One region of the Sporosarcina sp. FSL K6-1540 genome, then DNA from elsewhere that is predicted to be linked to it. Evidence: riboswitches for the same ligand, from Rfam matches in the RefSeq annotation. Region 1 holds a riboswitch; each other region holds the start of a gene.

Region 1 (7,982 bases):
TTGACCGTCGGATATGGCGCGTTTGCACCTGAAAGTTTTGAGGCTGTTACAACGAATGTCCGAAACTTTGTTGCGTCGTCTTTCGGTTGGTACTATATGCTGCTCATGTCATTTATGTTAGCGCTCAGTTTCTTTTTCATCGTCAGTCCATACGGAAAAATCCGGCTTGGAAAAGATACGGACCGTCCGCAGTTTTCAACAGTTACATGGGTTGCCATGCTGTTTTCCGCCGGGATGGGTATCGGCCTAGTCTTTTATGGTGCCGCTGAACCATTATCACACTTTGCAATCAGTCCTGCTTCGGAAGATCCAAATACGGATGCTGCTTTCAAAGAAGCCTTACGTCAATCTTTCTTTCACTGGGGGATTCACATATGGGCCATGTACGGAGTCATTGCGCTATCTTTAGCCTTCTTCCAGTTCCGCAAAGGGGAACCGGGATTAATTTCAGCAACATTGAAGCCGATATTCGGTGAAAAAATGGTTGGACCATGGGGTACTCTCGTCGATGTACTCGCCGTTTTCGCAACAGCATTCGGCGTTGCTACATCACTCGGCTTCGGCGCTGTTCAAATTAATGCAGGCCTAAACTACTTATTTGGTGTTGAGATCAATATCTTTTCACAATTTGTCATCATCGCAATCGTCACGGTCCTGTTCGTTGCATCTGCATGGTCAGGATTAAGTAAGGGCATAAAATATTTATCGAATACAAATTTAGTCCTTGCTCTTGCACTGCTTGGATTTATCGTCGTTCTTGGACCGACATTACTCATTTTCAATATGTTCACTGATTCATTTGGCGGCTACTTTTCAAACCTTGTCCAAATGAGTTTCGGTACAGCACCATTGGACTCTACCGACCGGAAATGGCTTGACGACTGGACAATATTCTACTGGGCATGGTGGATTTCATGGGCACCGTTTGTCAGTATGTTCATTGCCCGTGTTTCAAAAGGCCGTACAATCAGGGAGTTCATGATTGGCGTACTTGCTGCACCTACTTTGCTGGTTACATTCTGGTTCTCAGCGTTTGGAACGACAGCGATTGATATCCAGAAAAAAGGGCTTGTCGACTTGACGCAATCCAGTACAGAACTGACGATTTTCGAAATGTTCAATGTTATGCCAATGTCGTTCATGATATCAGTCTTCGCAATTTTATTGATTGTATCGTTCTTCGTTACTTCAGCCGATTCAGCAACATTTGTCCTTGGCATGCAGTCAACGAATGGTTCGTTGACACCGCCGAATAATGTGAAGCTCATTTGGGGCGTTATCCAATCGACAATTGCGCTCATTTTGCTATCTGTCAACGGCCTCACCGCTTTGCAAAACACGATCATCATCGCTGCATTGCCCTTCTCTTTCGTCATGCTGCTCATGGTTGTCGCGTTGCTCAAAGCGTTGAAAGCCGAATTAAAGTTGATGAAATTAAAATAATAACTAGAAAAAGCGATTCCATAAATGGAATCGCTTTTTCTTAACTATTAACAAGAACCTTTTCACGTTTTCCAATCATTTGAAGGAAGTCTCCGACCATTGCGCTTGCCGTTGGGTACATACCTGCACCCGGACCGACAAGTGTTAAGGCACCGAGATAGTCAGTTTCAACGATGATTGCGTTGTCCACACCTTCGACACCATATAGCGAATGATGAGTTCCGATAAGTACCGGGCCAACACTTCCGTGCAATGTCCCCTTTTCGTCAATCAAAATATCAGCGACATGCCGATAACGAAGCTTAGCCTTAGATGCATCCGCCACATCTTCAATAGTAATCTTGTCGATTCCAACAACCGAAACGTCTTGCCAATTTGGTTGCGTACCGAATGCAAGTGCACTCAAAATCATCAGTTTCCGAAAGGCATCTTTGCCACTTATATCGTCCGTCGGATCCGCTTCCGCATAGCCAAGCGTCTGTGCTTCGTGAAGCGCGGCTTTAAATGGAATTCCCTCTTCCCGCATCTTCGTTAAGATGAAGTTGGAAGTGCCATTCAAAATACCTCTAATTCGTAACACCCGGTCTGTCGGTAACAAGTTTGTCACCGTACGGATAATCGGTATGCCACCCGCCGTCGTTGCTTCATACCCAACGTAAACTCCACGGAACTCCGCATGTTTTAGTAACGCCGGACCATGTTTCGCAAACATGGTCTTATTCGCAGTTATTATATGAAAACCTTTTTCTATTGCATCCGAAAGAAACGTATAAGCGGGTTCTTCTCCAACAATCGCCTCAAATATGAGGTCAATGTCCGGATTTAACAGGATTTCTTGAATGTCATCCGTTATCTTCGTTCCAGGTGTCGCTAGACGTTCTTTCTCCTTATCCCGGACCAAAATGGAAACAATGTCGATTGTACAGCCCATTTCCCGCTTAATCTCTTCTTTCCTTTCATTCAAAATCCTATAAATCCCTTCACCTACAGTGCCGAAGCCAAGTAGAGCGACTTTGATTGACGCCATAACGCCACCTCCATGGACTGTTTGATGATGAGTCCCCATTTTTCAAATTCCGTTAAAAAACTTTCATAGCCATGTTTTGTATTGACCAAACAATATATAGAGTTTGGAATCATATAGGCGAACGTTCGAATTTCATCCGTCGGATACATCGGATCGTGTGTAAACGCAAACGCCACCACTTTTGCAGATATCAGGCGGGAAGCTAGTTCAACGCCTCCTCGACCACGGCCGATGTCATGCGTATTCATGGCACGGATTAAGGGGTAGAAGCTCTCCATGTCATTTCTGCTATTCCCAAAAGGAGATTCCATGTTCCCAATTTTAGTTGATTGTGGTGTCACCGCCATCGGGAAAAGAATATCCATACCCTCGGGATACATAATGCCCCATTCCAGTACACGCATGCCACCGAGCGAACCCCCGATGACCGCCCTTAATCGATTGACACCTAATACCGTCAGCGCTCTCCGTTCTGCATGCACCATATCTCGAATCGTTACTTCTGGAAATAAATTTCTATACAGCTCGCCTGTGTCCGGATTTACAGTTAACGGTCCTGTTGATCCGTCACTTCCGCCAAGTGCGTTAAAAGAGATAACGGATAATTCATTTGTATCGATACTTTTTCCTTTGCCGACAAGACCGCTCCACCAACCCGGATAGTCATCCGTTCCAACTGTCACGTGACTTCCTGTCAAGGCATGACAAACAAGTACATGGGGTGCATCCAACCTGCCCGTTCTTTCATAGGCAAGCTGTACATTTACCAAGACGACTCCTGATTCCAATACCAGATGCCCGATTTCCACTATCCCCGTCTCCACGATTGTCACGCCCTTTCTTGTCACCAAAAAATTATACTGTTACTGGTACCGCTAGTTCGATTGCTTGTGCAAGGTCTGCAATAATATCTTCCGCGGATTCAAGGCCCACCGATAGTCTAATCAATTCTTCAGTCACACCTGATTTTTTTAAGTCCTCAGGCCCAAGCTGCTGATGCGTCGTTGAAGCTGGATGGATAATTAGTGATTTTGCATCCCCAACATTCGCAACATGCGACCAGATTTTGACGTTATCAATCACGTTCCGGCCTGCATCCCGTCCACCTTTAATACCAAATACAATAATGGAACCGAAGCCGTTTTTCAAGTACTTTTTCGCAAGGTCATAAGATGGGTGATCTTCGTTGCCTGTATATGTTACCCATTCGACAGATGGATGTTTTTTCAAGAACTCCGCTACTTTAACGGCATTTTCATTATGTCTTGTCACACGCAAATGCAGTGTTTCAAGTCCTTGGAGGAAATTAAATGCACTATCTGGATCTAAGCAAGGTCCGAAGTCACGCAATAGTTGAACGCGTAGTTTAGTCGCAAATGCCGCCGCTGCTGTATCAATTCCGTAACGGAGACCATGATATGACGCATCAGGCTCTGTGAAGCCAGGAAACCTCCCTTGCGTCCAGTCAAATGTACCCGCATCAACAGCAACTCCACCGATCGTGGTACCGTGTCCGCCAATCCATTTTGTAGCGGAATGGATGACAACATCCGCACCAAATTCGATAGGATTCGAACCATATGGCGAAGCAAATGTACTATCAATAAGAAGCGGTAGTCCGTTTTCATGCGCAATGTCCGCAACCGCTTCAATATCGAGTACATGAAGACTCGGGTTACCGATTGTTTCTGCGAATATTGCTTTTGTTTTATCTGTAATTGCTGCACGGAAGTTTTCAGGATCTGTTGCATCGACAAACTTTACATTAATACCGTAGCGCGGAAGTGTAGCGGCGAATAAATTATAAGTACCGCCATATAAGTTGCTTGCTGCGACAATTTCATCTCCAGCACCAGCTACGTTCAAGATAGAGAAAGCGATAGCTGCCATACCTGAGGAGAATGCAACTGCCGCCGTACCACCTTCAAGAAGCGCAATACGCTCTTCAAAAACTGCAACAGTTGGATTTGTAATTCGTGTATAGATGTTGCCTGCTTCTTGTAGTGCAAATAGTTTTTGAGCATGTTCTGTATCACGGAATACAAAAGATGAGGTTCTATGAATTGGAACTGCGCGTGAACCTGTTACAGGATCCGGTTTTTGTCCACCGTGCAGAAGAAGTGTTTCGGGTTGAAGTTTTGTCATCGTCATTACCTCCAGAGTTTTTTTAGATGGATGTGATTGTAATGGGCGGAGACGTTAGGGGTATTTTTGGAATGAAAAATAACCCCCTTCGCTTAAGAAGAGGGTTACGCTTTCGCTTATTCCTCCCCTTATCTTTCAGACCGTTCGCACGAATCTGTAGGAAGTAGCACCTTTGCAAGTTAGTCACTTGCTGGTTGCCGGGCATCGCAGGGCCTATTCCCTCCGCCGCTCTTGATAAGAGTTTGTGATATTCAGTTTTCCATCTTGTGACATAGTATAGTAGATATCTCAATACTTTGTCAATAGTTTACCGAATAATATTTCTGAAACTTGTGTCTATGTGGAATGTTACACTTAGACTACCGTTATTTTAGGAGGAACTTGATATGTGGTTATGGATTGTAGGCGTGCTCTTATGGGGATATGCAGTTGGTTGCCTGCATGGATCAGTTGTTGCGCAGAAAATATCCGGCGTTAACTTGAAAGAAACCGGTGTGAAAAATGCCGGTGCCTCGAATGCGACCATTGTTCTCGGGAAGAAGTTCGGCGCATTAGTTGCAGTAATCGATATCAGTAAAGGTGCAGGAGCTGTCTTACTTGTGCACTATTTCGCAGAAAACGCAGGATTTTCAGAAGCCTTTTTGGCTTTACTTTTATTTCTTACAGCCGCCGCAGCCGTTATTGGGCATAACTTTCCATTTTATATGAACTTTAACGGTGGAAAAGGAACAGCGACAATAATTGGTGTACTGCTTGCAATCGACTGGCAGATCGGTCTCATTGGTTTTGCATTATTTGTCGTCGTAGCGCTAGTAACAGACTTTCTCGTGTTTGGTGTGCTGATGCTCTACGTCACGCTCATCGCGATGGCAGTATTGGCAGACGGATACTGGCCAGTCGTAATAGCAACTTTGTTATTTGCAATCGCCATTTGGAAACATCTCGAGAATTTTCAGCGTATGAAAGAGCGTAGCGAGAAGCGCGTTTCAATGGTCTTCAGAAAAAATAAAACCAAAAACTGAGGACCCCTATAATTGGAGGTTCTCCGTTTTTGGTTTAGCAAGATTAAAAATCTCATCCTAACTCATGCATTTTCATTGAACACTTTCTTCATAACCGCAATAATAAAGTCCACGTCTTCATCGGTACAAGACAGCGGTGGGCTTAGCGCTAGAATATTGTTATAGCCAGCAACTGTATCGCCGTTCCTTCCAATAATAAGTCCATTCGCCTTACATTCGCCAATGATTTTCGCAACACGGGCGTTTGCAGCAGGTTCTTTCGTTTCTTTGTTCTCTACAAGTTCAATGCCTAACAAGAATCCGAGCCCGCGAATATCGCCAACAAAAGGATGATCCAATAAGCAAGCCAACTCTTTTAGAAGGCGCTCGCCAAGCTCAGCCGACCGTTCAACAAGATTTTCTCTCTCAATGATTTCAAGATTCTTCAACGCGACTGCACAAGCCGCAGGATTCCCGCCAAATGTATTAACATGGCGGAAATGACTGTTATCTTCTCCTGTATCGAACTTTTCATAAATATCTTTTCGAATAGCCGTAACCGAAAGTGGCAAGTAAGCGCTCGTTAGTCCCTTTGCCATCGTAATAATGTCCGGTTTCAACTTAAAATGCTGATGACCAAAGTCTTTCCCAGTTCTGCCGAATCCACAAATGACTTCATCAACAATTAGCAGTACACCGTGGCGTGTACAGATTTCCTGAACCTTTTCCAAGTAGATTGGATGTGGGATGAGTATACCGCCTCCTGTAATAAGCGGTTCCATAATAATCCCAGCGATTGTTTCCTTCTGTTCCCAAATGATTTTCTCTTCAAACTCTTGGGCACGTTGTATGTTGTACTCCTCAATTGACTGTCCCGCAGGTCTGCGGTAATTGTCCGGAGGGGCGATGTGCAAGAACCCCGGTGCAAGTGCCTCATACTTGTATTTCCGCAGTGCTTGCCCTGTTGCTGCCAGTGCCCCCATGGAGCTCCCATGATACGCACGATAGCGGGAAATGAATTTGTAGCGTGACGGTTCCCCATTTTGCTGATGGTATTGACGCGCAAGTTTAAACGCTACTTCGTTCGCATCGGATCCGCTGTTTGAGTAAAATATTTTATAGTCACCACCAAGCATTTCATTCAACTTTTCTGCAAGCAGAATAGCAGGCTCATGACTTTGGGTCATCGGTGCATAGGCCATCTTTTTCATCTGATCATAGGCAGCTTGAGCTAGCTCCTCACGACCATAACCGACATTCACACACCATAGTCCAGACATTCCATCTAGATAACGATTGCCATTATGATCTGTAATCCAAGCTCCTTCCCCACTCTCCACTACCATTGGTGGGTTCTTTTCATTATAGGAAGAAATATGGTGCCAAACGTTCTCCCGGTCCTTTTCAACTAATGACCCTGTAGTCTCTTTTGCTGTAGTCATCTTCTCTACCCCCTCCTAATTTCACGATTAATTTCTAGTATTAGTGACGCGCAGTCAACATTTTCTTCCGTGTGTAAAACTCAATTCCGTCGCGACCATTCGCATGCAAGTCACCATAGAATGATTTTTTATAACCAGAAAACGGGAAGAACGCCATCGGAGCTGGAACACCAAGATTCACACCAAGCATCCCCGCATCAATTTCTTCTCTAAACTTCCGGATTGCACTTGCACTATCTGTAAATAAACAAGCCCCGTTTGCAAACTCTGATTTATTCGCAAGTTCGATTGCTTCATCCAATGTATCCACTCTTACAATAGATAGCACAGGAGCAAAAATCTCTTCTTTCCAAATTTTCATTTCCTGAGTGACATTATCAAAAATTGTCGGACCGACGAAATAACCGCCTTCGGAAGTAGACTTGTCTTCACGGCCATCCCGTAATAGTTTGGCGCCTTCCTCAATACCTGATTCGATGTAACCCAGTGTCTTGTCTTTATGTGAATTCCTAATAACAGGTCCAAGGAAAATCCCTTCTTCTAGTCCATTACCAATCGTCAGTTTATTCGACTCGTCTACTAATCTCTCGACAAGTTCATCTGCAATATCACCAACTGCAACGACAACCGCACAAGCCATACATCTTTCTCCAGCGGATCCGAAAGCTGCGTTAATAATATTTGTGATCGTCAAATCCATATCCGCGTCCGGCATAACGATTGTATGGTTTTTCGCGCCCGCTAATGCTTGGACACGCTTACCATTTGAAGTTCCTGTTTTATACACATACTCAGCAACCGGCTGTGAACCTACGAACGACACGGCCGGAATATCTGGATGATTGAGAATGCCATTTACGACTTCATGCGCACCATGGACGATATTGAAAACACCGTCAGGCAGACCCGCTTCATGCAATAATT
Region 2 (7,982 bases), 840 kb from region 1:
TGGGGCACCGGTCATGCCACACATATTGAAAAGAAAAGAATTAGCCAGAATACCAGCGACGCACTATAATGGATAAATCAAAAACAGACACTCTCCAGGGAGTGTCTGTTTTTGATGATCAGGAGATTTCTTAAGCTTTAACTGTAGTATTTGTTTTGTTATAGAACTCAATAAAGTTAAATACTACTGAATCCAAGAAATCGATCGTAGCTTTATCAGTAAGTTCACCAGCTTCGTTCATTTTCTCATGAACTGAACCGATGTATACTTCGTTACCTGGCAGTAAGATAGGAGCTAACGCCGGATTTGACAGAATTTCTCTTAAGTGGAGTTGCGCACGGATACTTCCGAATGCTCCCATAGATGATCCTACGATGAAGCCAGGTTTGTTTTTAAGTGTGAAATCTCCACCACGTGATAACCAGTCGATTGCATTTTTCATTGCGCCTGGAATAGAGAAGTTATATTCAGGAACTGCAAATAATACAGCATCTGAATCTTTTACATTATTTTTAAAATCAACTACGTTTGCAGATGGGTTGCTTTCTATATCAATTGAAAACATATCAAGATCATTGATAAAGACAGGTGTAATGTCTAATTGATCTGCATAACGACTTCTCATATGTTCAACTATTTTTAAGTTGAATGAAGTTGAACTTGTACTACCGATAATTGCCTTAACTTTAATTGCCATGATGTAAAACTCCTCTATTATATATGATTGTGATTGTAATTCAGCTTCCTATACTAATTATACACAAGTAAATCAAATTAGGTAGTACGCACTTCAAAGTGCCATAGTATACGAAAGGATACCACACATGGCAAAAGTAAAAATGCTGACCTAAGCTCATCATATTTTCCTGCGTAACCGAGCATATCCTTTGCGCGACCAATCATATCCTTCGCAAACCGAGCATATCCTTCACACGACCGATTATATCCTCCGACAACCGAGCATATACTTCGCCCGACCAATCATATCCCTCGCCAACCGAGCATATCCTGCACCCGACCAATCATATACCACGCAAACTGAGCATATCCTTCACACGACCAATCATATACCACGCAAACCGAGCATATCCTTCATACGACCATTTATATCCTACGACAACCGAGCATATACTCCGCGCGACCAATCATATCCTCCGCAAACCGAGCATATACTTCACCCGACCAATCATATATCCCGACAACCGAGCATATACTTCACACGACCAATCATATCCCCCACCAACCGAGCATATACTTCACGCAACCGATCATATCCCTCACCAACCGAGCATATACTTCGCAGACCAATAATCCCCCGACCACAATAAAAAGGTATCTCCCCGTCATTAATGTACGGGAAGATACCTTTTTTATTGTGAACATATGAATACATGTAATAACAAAGCAATGGTGCCTTACTGGCGTAGCCTAAGCGGATTTGAAAGAAATCTTTATTTCAACTTAAGTAATTAATTCTTAAGCGTAGCCAATTGACTTTCTCTAACTTCTTTCGCCGCTTCAACCATGATTTTCAAAGCGCCAATTGTCTCTTCTTCTTTTCTTGTTTTCAAGCCACAATCCGGGTTAATCCAAAATTGTTTTGGATTAATTGTTTTGAGTGCACGATTAATATTTTGTTTCATTTCTTCCTTGCTTGGAACACGTGGACTGTGGATGTCATAAACGCCTAAGCCAATTTCTTTATCATACGTATTGTTCTCAAATGCAGCGATAATTTCGCCATGACTTCTTGACGTTTCGATTGAAATAACATCTGCATCCAGCGCGCTAATGGATTTGATAATACCGCTGAATTCCGAGTAACACATATGCGTATGAATTTGCGTGTCATTTTCAACAGAAGAAGTTGCCAATTTGAATGCATAGACAGCAGCATCTAAGTAACTTTCACGTTTATCTTGATCCAACGGTAAACCTTCTCGAAGCGCAGGTTCATCTACCTGAATCATGCGAATACCGTTCTTTTCAAGCTCTTCAATTTCTTTACGAAGTGCAAATGCAATTTGGTTCAATACGTCGAAACGTGGAATGTCATCTCGGACAAAGGACCAATTCAAAATCGTTACAGGGCCCGTCAGCATACCTTTTACAGGCTTCGTCGTTAACGTTTGAGCATAGACACTTTCTTTCACAGTAATTGGTTCACTAAACGCAACATCACCTAAAATGAGTGGTGGCTTGACGCAACGAGAACCATAAGACTGAACCCAGCCAAACTGTGATACTGCAAATCCTTCGAACTTTTCACCGAAGTATTCAACCATATCTGTTCTTTCAAATTCACCATGGACCAAAACATCAATGCCGATGTCTTCTTGAATTTCAATCCATTTGTCAATCTGATCTTTGATAAATTGCTCGTAGGCCTCGTTTGTAATTTCTCCTTTACGCCATTTAGATCTTGTCTGTCTTACTTCTGGCGTCTGCGGTAAACTCCCGATTGTCGTTGTCGGCAGAAGAGGCAAATTAAAACGTTTTTGCTGCTCGATAATTCGTTTCGCAAATGGCAATGAGCGATTTACATCTTGCTCAGTTAGATTTTCAATCGTTTCTTTCACTTCAACGTTTTGCCGATACTTCGAGTTATTTAGACGTGCAAGTGCATTTCTGCTCTCCTCAAGTCCTGTCGCAATCGTTTCAGTGCCATCGTGAATCCCCCGACTAAGGAGCACAATTTCAGCAAGCTTCTGATCAGCGAATGACAGACCGCCTTTAATAATTGGATCCAATTTCTCTTCAGTTTCCGTACTGACAGGAACATGAAGAAGTGAAGAGGAAGGTTGAACAATCAAACGGCTTTTATCAACATGTAACTGAATTTCTTCTAATAGTGTTACTTTTTTATCCAGATCCGCTCTCCACACATTTCTACCATCAATGACACCCGCCGCAAGTACTTTGTCTTGAGGGAAACCATATTTTTGTAGCAATTCAAGCGAATCGCCATGAACAAAGTCTAAACCAAATCCGTGTACCGGCAGCGCAACAACCGCTTCATAATTAGCTACTTTTTCAAAATAAGTTTGTAGGATAATCTTTAATTGTGGCACTGCTTCATGAATTGCTGCGTATGCCTGTTGCACATGTTGGAAATCCTCTTCTGTCAACTTACTTGTAAGAATCGGCTCATCAATCTGAACCCACTCAACGCCTGCCACTACAAGCTCTTTCAATACTTCAATGTACAACGGCGTAAACTGTTGCAATAAAGTAGAAAAATTCTCTTCGCCAAAAGATTTTGCCAGTTTAATATATGTAACTGGGCCTAGGATAACCGGCTTGCCATCAATACCCAGCTTTTCTTTTGCTTCCTTATAAAAAGCGAGCGGGCGGTTCTCTACTAATTGCGGCGTTACACCTTCTAGTTCCGGAACAATATAGTGATAATTTGTATTAAACCATTTTGTCATCTCTGAGGCAACCGCATCTTTAGTTCCACGCGCAATTGCAAAGTATGTTTCCAAAGGTACTTTACCACCCGCATACTCGAAGCGTTTTGGTACGACACCAAACATAATAGATGTGTCCAGCACATGGTCGTATAATGAAAAATCTCCAACCGGAATTAGATCAACACCGAATTCTTTTTGTTTCTGTAGACTTTCTAAACGAAGCGTTTCCGTTGTTTTCAGTAGCTGTTCTTCTGATGTTGCCCCATTCCAAAAACTTTCCAACGCCCTTTTCCATTCACGTTTTCCACCGATTCTTGGATATCCACTAGTTGAACTTTGTACTTTTACCATTGTATGTTAGCCCCTTTATTTTTTATTGTATTTTTTCAACCTGTTTTAATACACGATACTCTCGGTTTGGACCACCTCCCTTGCTACAATCACGTCCACTTTACCGTGTATATACTCCGTCAAATTCACAGTCATGTCATAGCGCATAAAGGGAGTGATTAAATAGATGCCATGAAAATGCTCCAGCGCCACATCGATCAATTCTTTCGAAACCTCTAAACCTTCTTTCGTAGACTGCTCACGATTACCATCAGATAAAGCCATTCTTGCACGTACTTGATCCGTCAACTTAATGCCTGGTACCTCATTGTGTAGAAATTCGGCGTTTTGCGATGAAGTCAGCGGCATAATTCCGATGTAAATTGGCGTCTCAATATGTTTTGTTGCCTCGTATACTTCAATTATCTTCTCCGTGCTATAGATAGGCTGGGTAATAAAATAGTCGGCTCCCGCTTCTATTTTTTTCTCTAATCTCTCCACAGCACGATCTAAATGACGCACGTTCGGATTAAAGGCCGCTGCCACAGTAAAGGATGTTTTCTGTTGCAATGACTTTCCAGACTTTGAAATGCCCTCATTGAATTGCTTTATGAGTTGAATCAATTCAAAGGATGTCACATCGAAAACGGATGTTGCTCCGGGGAAATCACCAATTTTCGTAGGGTCCCCCGTAATCGCTAGCAATTCAGTAATACCCAGTGTGTGTAATCCCATGAGATGTGACTGTAATCCAATTAGATTGCGATCTCGGCATGTAATATGGACCAAAGGTGTTGCACCAATCTTTTGTTTAACAAGTGAAGCCATTGAAGCGTTGCAAATTCTTGGCGTCGCTAAGGAATTATCAGCCAGTGTAATGGCATCCACGCCTGCATCCTTTAACGCCTGAGCCCCCTCAAAGAACTTGCCCGTGTTTAAATGTTTGGGCGCATCAAGTTCAACAATTATCGAATGTCTTTTTCTCACTGTTTCAAGCAATGTTGGGGGTTGAGATTCCTTCAATTCAGACTCCACAACCTCTGTCTTTACCTCCTTCTTCTTAACAAGCTTTTCTTGAATTGGTTCCCGAATTGTAAGTCCTTTCACTAGGGCCCTAATATGTTCTGGCGTCGTCCCACAACATCCTCCTATTAAACTAACTCCTGCCTTCCGAAAACTCAGTGCGAACTTCTCGAAATATTCAGGCTCATTTTCGTAAAAAAGTTTCCCATCCTTATATCCTGGATAACTAGCATTCGGATACACCGAAAGTAAAGCACGCTTCATCAACGGCACAGTTTCTAGAGACTTCAGCATATGGTGAGGGCCAAGGCGACAGTTAATGCCTACTATATCTGCACCTAAATCCTCCAACTGCTGTAAGGCATCTATGAGCTCTATCCCATTTTGGAGCACCCCCGCCTCATGCATTGAAACATTCGTAATAATCGGGATATCTGTCTCCTCACGTGCAATTTTGAGCACGGTTGTTAATTCATCAAAATCGTAATAAGTTTCTAAAAGTAGGCCGTCCACTCCCTCAAGAAGTAAGCAATATAGTTGTTCCCTAAAACTGCGCTTGATTTCATCCTTTGTTCCAATGGATGTTCGAGATCCATGAATACCCCCGATAGTTCCAAGGACGAACGTATTTTTACCCGCTGCTTTTTTCGCAATTTGAACTGCGGCTTTATTTATCTTTTTTACACTGTCCTCTAACCCATGACGTGCTAACTTGATATAATTCGCACCATACGTATTAGTTTGAATAATATCCGCACCTGCCTCTATATAGGCTTGGTGGATGCGAAGCACTTGATCTGGATGTGTCAAGTTCAGCTCTTCAAAACAAAGATCCACACCGTGTGAATAAAGTAGAGTTCCCATTGCACCATCACCGATCAAAATTCGTTCTTTCATAGTATCTAGTAAATTCACGACTATCACTTGCTCCTTTCACTTTCCCAAAGTCCCGTTCCGGAAACTCTCTTCATCATTCTTCAAAATATGTTACTTAATGGGAAAATTAATTAAAATAAAAAGAGCCTCTTCCTATGTTGAATAAAGGAAGTAGACTCTAAATCTGAATAAGTCTTCTCCTCATCTACCAAGTCGTGTTATCAACTTGCTGGAATTAGCACCATGCCATAAAATGGCGGTTGCTGAGGTGTCATCGGGCCAGTCCCTATACCTCTCTAGATAAGAAAAACTATTAAATTGGATTTGCTTAGTTACGTTATTACAGACTTTACATCATTGTTGGAAAATTAGCAACACCTTTTTGGAAAGTAATTAATTTATTTCACAGATTCAGACTATTGCTTGTCACTTTAAACAACATAGTTGCTAAACAGCCTTTCGCCATCCTTCATTTAAATTCTTACGTCCCTCTTAGCTTAAATAGGTCAATCAAGGTACCAATAAGTCACTTCTGTCAATTGATCCTTTTCCAGAATTGATTGCGTAACCCGCCGCTCTTGCTCCCCCATCCTAAGTGAGCTAAATGCACATAATAATAATATTAATAATGAGTCCATTAACCACTGTCCCCTCTGTAACCCTGCATATAATAAACTATAAGAACAATAACGAACGAACCGTTTACTCAGTTGTTGTTCCCATCAAATTGAAGGGAGGTCATTGACTTGAAAACTTCCTTGGGCATCTGGATTGGTTGGTTAGCAATAATTTTAGCGGCTATAGGGTTCTTTTATGCTCCTTATTGGTTAGGTGGTGGCGCACTCGTTTTAGGCTTAGTCTGTTTAGCTTCTCCACAAAAAGCATTGGCATGGATTTCAATCCTGCTTGGAGCCATCGTATTATTAATCACGATGTTCCAGTAGCCGGATAATTAATGATACTTCAAGGTATGTTTGGGCTCCTACCATACATACCTTTTTTATTTAATTTGTATGCTTACGATTTACTAGTTAGTTTTTTTGCAGTTCGGCCACATCAGAACACCAAAACGTCGTTTGTGATAAAGTATCCTAAAGAAGACGCAGCTGAACAGTAAATTATGTATAAAAAAACAGCCCAGTGAAGCGAGTAAATATCGCATCATCGGGCTGTTTTCTGTTTTCATCTTTTTATTATTTCATTCCATTTAAATTACTTTTTCAAGAAATACTCCTCAATATCATCCAGCATTAAGTTCGCTGCTAATACACCACCAGCAGTGTTCCAAATGATGTCATTTACTTGTGAGACGTTTCCACTTTTCGCGACATTTAGATTTTTAAATAATGGATCCTCAATCCAGTCGTTTGTAAGCTTCGTTGCTTCGTTATCTCCAGTTTCATAAGTGAAGTAAAAGAGCACATCGCCATCCATAGCTGGAATACGTTCTTTCGTGAGGCCTTTTTCAGCAAAATCGTCCACATCTTGTCCATCTGCGCGCGCAAATCCAAGTTGATCTAGAATCACACCCGAGAAGGAATCTTTATGGTAAATGCGTACATCTCCCGCCATAAAGCGAACCATTGATATTTTTTTATTTGTTTGATCCCCTAATTCAGTCTTGATTGTTTCAACGCGATTATTGTATGCACCTAATACCTCGTTACCTTTTTCTTCTTGATTTACTGCTTTCGCATATAATTTAAAGTTTTCCTGCCAATCCCCGCGAAGCGTTTCTGCAAAAACAGTTGGGGCAATTTTGCTTAACTGTTCGTAAACTGCTTCGTGACGCATTTTATTCCCAATGATCAGATCTGGTTTTAAAGATGCTATCTTTTCTAAACTTGGTTCTGATTCAATACCCACAGATTCAGTACCTGTCATGTCCATATGATCATACCAAATTTTCTCAGCGGGTGATTGAACTGCACCTACAGGTTGAATTCCCATTGATAGAAGGGCTTCAGCACCTTCGTTTGTTAAGATTACAATGCGTTTTGGTGTTCCTTTTACATCTGTACTTCCCATTGCATGATCGACAGTATATGTTTCTACATCAGCTGGTTGTGCACTTTCACCTGAATCTTTTGACTCCTTAGTAGCCCCACAAGCCGCTAATACAAGAATACTCATAATAAGTATGAGGGATGATATTTTTCGCATGTACATTATTTCCTCCTGTTAATTGAGAATGAAAATCATTTACACTTAGTATGCTATATGCTAATATATTTCATGTCAACAGTGAATTGAAAATAATTCTCAATGAAGTGAGGAAGTCATGATACATACATCAAGGGGTAAGTGGATTGCTCTTATCGTAAGTAGTTTAGTTTTCAT
Region 3 (7,982 bases), 1.6 Mb from region 1:
ATACTAGAGCTATCGAAGGAAGTTAGGCAAGAGATGTTGACGCAAATTGGAAATCCAGATGGTTTTTTGCGTGACGAGTTAATCTATCGAAGCTTCGGAAAAATGATTGTTTCCAATCAATTAAATCCGGAAGAATTCCAGTCTTTACTTGAAGTGGTATTACAGGAAGACTATCTATTTTACGGGATTGGCGAGTCTGGAACTGATTCAGTATTTACACGTTCTTTTTCTGCACTCGTCATTGCTGCAGTTATTGAATATGACATTGAGAAACAAATAGTAAATCCAGATCTTGTTCAGTATACAGTGAACAAGGTTATACGCTATATGAGGGAAGAAAAAGACACTCGAGGTTTTATCCAGGGTAATGGATGGGCGCATGCCATCGCACATGGCGCAGATACCTTGGATGCCTTGGCAAAACATCCTCTACTGAAAAAAGAGGATATCAGTCGAATTCTTCATGCAGTTCAATATTCCTTGTTAAGGCAAGTTGACTATTTGGATGAAGAGGAAGAACGCTTAGCTATAATACTAGTTTCATTAATAAAGCATCAAGATGCTGAGAAGGTTATACAAGTATGGATTGAAGAACTTGCCGGAATGGTAGAAACTGAAATGCTTGAAAATAAAGGATCACTTGACGCCTATCACGTACAAAGAACGGTAAAGAACTTTTTGAAATCAGTCTTTGTAATTTTGAGTTCGAAGGGAATCGGTAAGAAAGTGAACAGCGACGTTTTTAAAGTTCTCGAAAAGTGGATGTGGATGTATCTAAATTAGTCATATAGTCTTCAGATACTGCTGTGGTCCTTGAGTAATCTGTCGTCCAATTCTACGTTAAGTGCTAATGTAAATATCTTTTCGAGACAATCAGCATACTATCTAAGGTAGCGTAATGATGCTCAGGAAAGGTGGAGACATATGTATTATCCTTATGCCCAACAAATGACCTGCCGACAACCGCGGGTTATGACTGTTACAGGAATTGGGAGTCTTAAACTAACACCGGATATTGCTCAAATCCAGTTGGAAGTCAGTACTGAAAACAAACAATTGAACCATGCACAAAAGGAAAATGCTTATGAGATGAATCAAGTCATCGATTCGTTATTGAAATTGGGGATCGACAGGGAGAATATACAAACGGTTTCGTACACTATAGTTCCCCAATACAACTATATCGAAGGCGAACAAGTATTTAGAGGATACGAAGTTACGAATGCGATTACAGTAAAAATTACAGATATTGATCAAGTTGGAAATGTAATAGACGTGGCTGTCCAAAACGGAGCGAACAGGATATCAAATATCCAGTTCAAGGTTGAAAATGAACAATTGGACTATCAAAAAGCATTGAGCCTTGCACTTAAAAATGCATTAGCCAAGGCGCAAACAATTGCTGAGACAATGCAACTGCAACTTGATCCACATCCAATTAAAATTGTTGAAGAATTAAGAGCAGAACCCATCGCATATCGAACATTTGCTGCGAGAGAAATGACTAGCTCCACACCGATTGAACAGGGGCAGATTTCGATTAACGCTACGGTTAAAGTGCAATTTCGGTATTGAAATATCAGCGTAAAATAGATGGATACTATTTTACGTTGAAAAAACGACAGCTAACCTAATCACAACTAAAAATTAAGGGAGTGGGGAAAACATGGGAATTAAAAAATCTTCTAATTACCTATCACCTATTGCGCGGATATTTGACAAGTTTTCACGGCAACAAGACGTATCGTTGATTTATGGTGAACCGATTAATTTTGAAAACAGAAAAGTCCTTCCGGTAGCAAAGATTAATTATATTGTTGGCGGGGGAGGCGGCTATTCTAGTGAAACAGGAAACTCTTTAGGTGCCCAAGGAGAAGGGGGCGGGGGACATATCTCCGTCAGACCTTTGGGTGTTTACGAGATAGATGCGGAGAAGGTGAAGTTTAAACCAATCATTGACCTCAAATTTACTTTAACACTAGTTGCTGTTTTTACACTTGGCCTAGTTTGGTTATTGAAAAGGGCTCGCTGAAAATTAATTTGTACGGGGGGAATAATTGAATGTTGTATCGCAGAAAAACGTACACGGTTGAACCAGCGATGTACGAAACGTTTACCCACTTTTTCCATACCTTTTTGCTTCCGAATCAGCTGACGCATGGAGCGCAGCTGGTTGGACGGTGGGTCAATGAAGAACAGACGGAGATAATGGCAATGTGGGCATACGATAATAGGGCTCATTATGAAACAGTGGACGGTGGCATCCGGGCATCGGAAATGCATGTTGAAGCACAAAACTATCGGAAATCGTTAGCTCCATTGTTTATCTCTTCAAATGAAGATTTTTTCACTTCAACGGGAAATTACGGGCAATCCCCACAAATCGTAGCTGTTAGTGGTTACATTGTAAATGAGGAAGGACATGTATTACTTGTACGGAACAATCACCGAAATGATACATATGAAATGCCGGGTGGGCGACTTGAGCTTGGTGAAACCTTGAAAGAGGCGGTTAAACGGGAAGTACTAGAAGAAACAGGTATCCACGCAGAAATTGGTGATATGACAGGAGTTTATCAAGATATCACGTTAGGCGTCATCTGTATGGTTTTTCGTGGAAGAGCGATGTCAGGCGTACCAGCTGCACAACCTCCTGAAACGATTGACGTACAATTTGTTGACTTTGATAAAGAGCAAGTAGGAGACTGGATAAAACGCCCGCAATTTGCATCTAGTGTGGATGATGCTCGAAATAGCGATACGATTGTTTATGAAAGTTATGAAGTGAGACCGTATAGATTGATTGAGCGCTCATGAATAATCTTACTTGGGTTGGAAGTGAAAAGGACTTTGTCGATGAACGAGATGTACGATGGATTAATCGTGTAGCGGTTGGTAGATTTGGAGGTAATTCTTCAGCGGGACAAACCAAGAATGAAGATGGCTGCGTTATTTGGCAAAATGAGGATTGGGAATTAGCGGCTATTTTGGATGCACATAAAAGTGCTGAAAGTGCGGAACTTGTTGTACAAACACTCGGGCAGCATAAAGAAAAATTGGTGGAGATTTTAGATATGAAGGGTCCTCCACGATTTAAACGTTTGGAAATGAAGTTACTTGAAATTTTTCAATCTGAACAATTTTTGAATGAATGCAGATGTGCCATGGGAGAAACGGCTTGTCTTATCGTTGTCAGGAAAGCTAATTACGTTTGGTGGTTTTCGGTTGGAGATTGTTTAGTATATCTGTTCCATTCGGAATTAATTGCCCTAAATCAGTTTCAACTTAACCAAAGGCAATTCTTTGAATGGATTGGTCAAGTGAATACGTTTGAGCAAGCAGTACCATGCTACACGTCAGGGACAAGGGAAATGAGAAAAGGGAACAATCTTATTTTTTTGACGACTGATGGTTTAGTGGAATGCCCGGGGGAACCTTTTTTGGATCCGTCAGATCTCGTTGCCGTGCTGAATGAAAAAGAACTTGATAAAGGGATTTCGCAGTTATTGATGGAAATCGAAAGACAAAATGTACGAGACAGTACGACAATTATCGCATGGAATGTGGAAGTAGAAAAGGAAGGTAGCATCCCGAGCGATTATCTCGGATGAAGGAAAAATGACGGGAGGAATTAGATATGGAAGCATCTGAATTAATTGAAATCAAAACCCTTTATTATAACTTAATTCTTGCATGGAATAATCGCGATGCTAAGAGCATGGCTGATCAATTTACAGAGCAAGGCGAATTGATTGGATTTGACGGAAGTCAAGAAATTGGGCGAAATACTATTTTTGCACATTTAGAACCGATATTTGTAGATCATCCAACACCTCCATTTATCAATGTCGTTAAAGATGTGTACTTTCTGAGTGCTGAAGTTGCGATGTTGCGTGCAATCGTCGGGATGATACCTCCGGGCGGAACAGAACTTGACCCAAATTTGAATGCTCATCAAACACTGATTGCAGTAAAAGAAAAGGATGGATGGAAAATAAAACTTTTCCAAAATACACCGGCCCAATTTCACGGAAGATCTGACTTGGTCGAGCGGATGACCAAAGAATTGAAGCAAGTATCTGATGTAGGCTGAAAAAAGTGCCCCGCACCAAGATAATACCAGTGCGGGGAGTGTTTTAGTTACTGTTCATGACAAAGGTAATCATTTTCTCTTCTTTTCATTTGAGTTCATTCGTTCGCGTTTTGGTTTCAGGGAACGGAGTTCAGCAAACTCGCGGGCTATTTCTTCATTCATGTCGCCCGGTTTTATTTTTTGGTTTTTCGGCGTTTGTGGTAAAGACCGTGCATTATTTCCGCCAGTTTTATTGTCATCTCTTCCCATAGTAACAACTCCTTTCATTTTTTCAGTGCCACGTTAATATGGCTTTCTAAAGAAATATTATTCAGCAGTTTTCATGCTGAATTAATGTGGAAATTAAAATAAAAATGTTTCTTTTGATTATTATCGTCAAAAAAGACGGTTTACAATAGTAGTTTTAATAGTATAATAGTAAATAATTGAATATTCTTATCAAGAGAAGCTGAGGGATATGGCCCTGTGAAGCTTCAGCAACCTCTGACTTAGTCAGGAAGGTGCTACCTCCAACAAGATTTTTTCTTGAGAGATAAGAACAGAGTGCCCAAATTAAACCCTCTTTTCTTGTCTTATAGAAAAGAGGGTTTTTTATATTGAATCATTTGATTCAAACCAAAGTGAAAAGGGAGAGACGACACATGCCGATCAATGTACCGAAACAATTACCAGCAGGAGAACTATTGAAGAAGGAAAAAATATTTGTGATGGATGAAGAACGCGCAACGTCCCAAGATATACGGCCTATGAACATCGCCATTTTAAACTTAATGCCTGAAAAAGAAAGAACAGAGTTGCAGCTGCTACGTCTATTAGGGAATACACCGCTACAAGTAAATGTTACATTTTTGAACACAGCAACTCATGATTCTAAAAACGTTAGTAAAACGCATTTAAACGCATTTTATACAACATTTGAACATGTGAAACATCGTCGTTTCGATGGACTGATTATTACGGGTGCCCCGATTGAGCATTTAGAATTTGAAGACGTTAATTACTGGAAAGAAATAACGGAGATTATGGAATGGTCAAAAGAAAATGTAACCTCTGTTTTACATATTTGTTGGGGTGCCCAAGCAGCACTCTATCACCATTATGGAATCGGGAAATTTGAATTGCCGAAAAAATGCTCAGGCGTTTTTACGCATCGACTATCCGACCCAACGATTAATCTTGCACGTGGTTTTAATGACGAATTTAAAGCACCGCATTCACGTTATACATCCGTTTCAACTGAGGAAATAAAAAATGATCCCCGTCTACACTTGCTTGCTAAATCAGAGGATGCAGGGGCATTCATCGTCATTTCTAAAGATAATAAACATATTATGATCACAGGTCATTTGGAATACGATGCGGATACGTTGGCGGAGGAATATGCACGTGATTTGCAAAAAGGAGTCGGTATTGATATCCCGGAAAATTATTTTCCGAATGATGATCCAAGCAAAGAGCCGTTGAATACATGGCGTTCCCATACGCATCTACTCTTCTCCAACTGGCTAAATTATTATGTGTATCAAGAAACACCTTATGAATGGGAATAACTAGTTAATGACAAATGTATCAATTAAACCACGTCTGTAGATTAACCATTTATTTGCATAAAATACTGGTGAGTAGGGCTTGATGACCTTCATTTTCACTGCATTATTTTCGGCCCGCTTTCGACTAACTATTCATGACAGATTTACTGAGGGGTCCGAGTGTGGCTAGAAGTGACTCCGTCACTTCTAGCCACACTCTTTTTAGTAATACTATTGCGAATAGTTGCCTGTCGCGTTCCTACACTATTCAAGTGGAAAATGCAGTTGTTTTGGAAGAATAGAATAGATGACATTCTATGAAGGGTGTAAGTGCCCGAAGATGCAATTTCGGGCACTCTTAGACGATGTACAATGCGATCCTTTCTTACTTTTAGCAAAGATTATACATCTAATCATGTGATACCTTATAGCAAGTGCCACTTCTTTACTAAAAAAAGAAAAAACCATATAGAAAGCTTCAGCCGCCAAAATTGCATCTTTGGCGGCTTTTCTCCGACTTGGATGTCAGCTATTCTTTCATCAAAAAAAGCATAAGCACTACAAGTACTTTTGCATCCAGACATCCCGCTAATTGAATAGAAGTCATTCAATCCGAAGCAATCCAAAAATGCAACTATACAAGTAGCGCCCGGAAGGTAATTATGTTATTCACTGGTTAGTTTTGGTTAATCAACAGGTCTGCAATTAACCAAACCAGAAAATGACTGCTTACTATTTTGCAAAAAACTCTAGATTCCTGGCGTATAGGTGCTTTTTTAAAGAAAGTGGTTACTCATCAGACGTGACTCAATGACCCTTTTGTCGTGAATTGCATAAGCTAATACGACGAGGGGGTAAGTGAGATGGGGTTGTTTATTAACAAAAATGGGCACCCGGATGTTTTTAAAAATAATGCAGACATTTTAGGGAGGAACCAAGAACACTATAAAATAGATCCGATAGCGGAATGGATGAAGGAACATAGGGAAGCGTCTCATTCGGTTGGTGAACAGTTCAATATCATGGAAACCTTACTAAAGCAACAGAAAAACACACAATCCAATCAATTGAAATCAATCCATAATCGTTTGAATGAAATCAAGGAAAGTGATTTCCGACATGAAAAGTTTGGAAAAGATGTTATGAAGTCGTTAAAAAAAGTAGAAACTAAAAACGAAATGTTACAACGTACGTTGATACATGAGCGAATAATGAATCGAGAATTCATCGGGAAAGTGAATGAGGTCAGCCAGTCAAATGAAGAAATTGTCAATAGTATAGAAATGCTGACTTCTGCAAATGAGGAAATTGTAGTCAAAATGAATGAACAATTAGATTATCAAAAGCTGTTGTCAGAGCAAATGTTGAAACAAGAAGATATACAAAAAGACGTGATCAGCAGGCTGGACAACCAAGAAGGATTGCTAGGGAAAGTGATAAGGCAACTGGATTATCTACGCTCAGTCCTATACGAGCGAACCAACTTTTTATCAGGGAAAATAGAAGGTAGTTACAGCATGACGTCTTCGTATCTATCCAAATTATTGACCAGATCGGATCCAGTTTCGGCACGTTTTATGTTGAGCCAAAAGCAGGAAGAAAAAGAGGAGAACGTTGATTGAAAGGTATGGCTATTTAATGATGGAAAACATCATTACAATTAAGCAAGCCTCAAGTGCAAATCATATACCTAGGAACTGCTTAATTGTCTTTTCAGTTATGGGCTTAGGGATTCAGCACATATTAGCCATCCTTGAATAGAATGTTAAGGACAACGGGATAATCGAATTGGAGGAGATTGGGTGACGAATCAGAATCGACAAAATCAAAACCAACATTGGCATGAACATTATCAGAACCCACAATACCGGAGGATTACAATAAATCAGGCGATGGCCATTGCATTAGAGCGGGTTCCAGGCCAGGTCGTAAAAGCGGAATTAGATTACGACGATGGAATGCTGGTATATGAAATTGACGTAAGAACGGCAGAAGGTCATAAGTATGAAGTTAAAATTGATGCGAATACAGGTGCAGTCCTCAGAGTGAAACTAGATTAATGAAACTATATGTGAACAGCCACGAATGGTAACTGATACCATTCGTGGCTGTTCTTTTTTTGATGTTTAGGAAATTATGAAATCTCGTACTGTGGATAAGTTGTAACTTAGTGATTTTACGTCTAGACTCCAGCGCCTAGCCCCTGGAGACGTGGGTCATGCAGCTATTGAAAAGGATATCGCGATCCTAAGGTTGCCTTCCTCTGTCGCTTCTAACCTATAGGTCCACCGGGAGGGATTGAACGGGCGATTGCGCTTATGTTCATGAAATTGATTAGAGATCTTTTGCTACTATCACAA

Evidence for each region. Region 1 has a riboswitch for S-adenosylmethionine ahead of MKY15_RS06110 (O-acetylhomoserine aminocarboxypropyltransferase/cysteine synthase family protein). Riboswitches for the same ligand answer to the same signal wherever they lie in the genome.
Region 2: another riboswitch for S-adenosylmethionine. It lies ahead of MKY15_RS10320 (bifunctional homocysteine S-methyltransferase/methylenetetrahydrofolate reductase); the one in region 1 lies ahead of MKY15_RS06110 (O-acetylhomoserine aminocarboxypropyltransferase/cysteine synthase family protein).
Region 3: another riboswitch for S-adenosylmethionine. It lies ahead of metA (homoserine O-succinyltransferase); the one in region 1 lies ahead of MKY15_RS06110 (O-acetylhomoserine aminocarboxypropyltransferase/cysteine synthase family protein).

The regions. Positions count from the first base shown of each region.
Region 1 covers NZ_CP152018.1:1,374,844-1,382,825, forward strand. The annotation lists gene MKY15_RS06095 (BCCT family transporter) at 1-1,443, shown strand, start outside; gene MKY15_RS06100 (homoserine dehydrogenase) at 1,484-2,470, opposite strand; gene MKY15_RS06105 (hypothetical protein) at 2,428-3,294, opposite strand; gene MKY15_RS06110 (O-acetylhomoserine aminocarboxypropyltransferase/cysteine synthase family protein) at 3,326-4,615, opposite strand; SAM riboswitch class I at 4,741-4,856, opposite strand; gene MKY15_RS06115 (glycerol-3-phosphate acyltransferase) at 5,002-5,637, shown strand; gene MKY15_RS06120 (aspartate aminotransferase family protein) at 5,700-7,058, opposite strand; gene MKY15_RS06125 (CoA-acylating methylmalonate-semialdehyde dehydrogenase) at 7,099-7,982, opposite strand, start outside.
Region 2 covers NZ_CP152018.1:2,214,166-2,222,147, reverse strand. The annotation lists gene MKY15_RS10335 (winged helix-turn-helix transcriptional regulator) at 1-69, shown strand, start outside; gene MKY15_RS10330 (NADPH-dependent FMN reductase) at 131-697, opposite strand; gene metE (5-methyltetrahydropteroyltriglutamate--homocysteine S-methyltransferase) at 1,470-3,764, opposite strand; gene MKY15_RS10320 (bifunctional homocysteine S-methyltransferase/methylenetetrahydrofolate reductase) at 3,810-5,681, opposite strand; SAM riboswitch class I at 5,841-5,949, opposite strand; gene MKY15_RS10315 (hypothetical protein) at 6,389-6,586, shown strand; gene MKY15_RS10310 (iron-siderophore ABC transporter substrate-binding protein) at 6,855-7,811, opposite strand; gene MKY15_RS10305 (iron ABC transporter permease) at 7,924-7,982, shown strand, end outside.
Region 3 covers NZ_CP152018.1:2,945,912-2,953,893, forward strand. The annotation lists gene MKY15_RS13930 (DUF2785 domain-containing protein) at 1-783, shown strand, start outside; gene MKY15_RS13935 (SIMPL domain-containing protein) at 925-1,575, shown strand; gene MKY15_RS13940 (hypothetical protein) at 1,667-2,032, shown strand; gene MKY15_RS13945 (NUDIX hydrolase) at 2,062-2,817, shown strand; gene MKY15_RS13950 (protein phosphatase 2C domain-containing protein) at 2,814-3,611, shown strand; gene MKY15_RS13955 (SgcJ/EcaC family oxidoreductase) at 3,638-4,093, shown strand; gene MKY15_RS13960 (hypothetical protein) at 4,163-4,342, opposite strand; SAM riboswitch class I at 4,526-4,632, shown strand; gene metA (homoserine O-succinyltransferase) at 4,735-5,643, shown strand; gene MKY15_RS13970 (hypothetical protein) at 6,486-7,244, shown strand; gene MKY15_RS13975 (PepSY domain-containing protein) at 7,425-7,682, shown strand.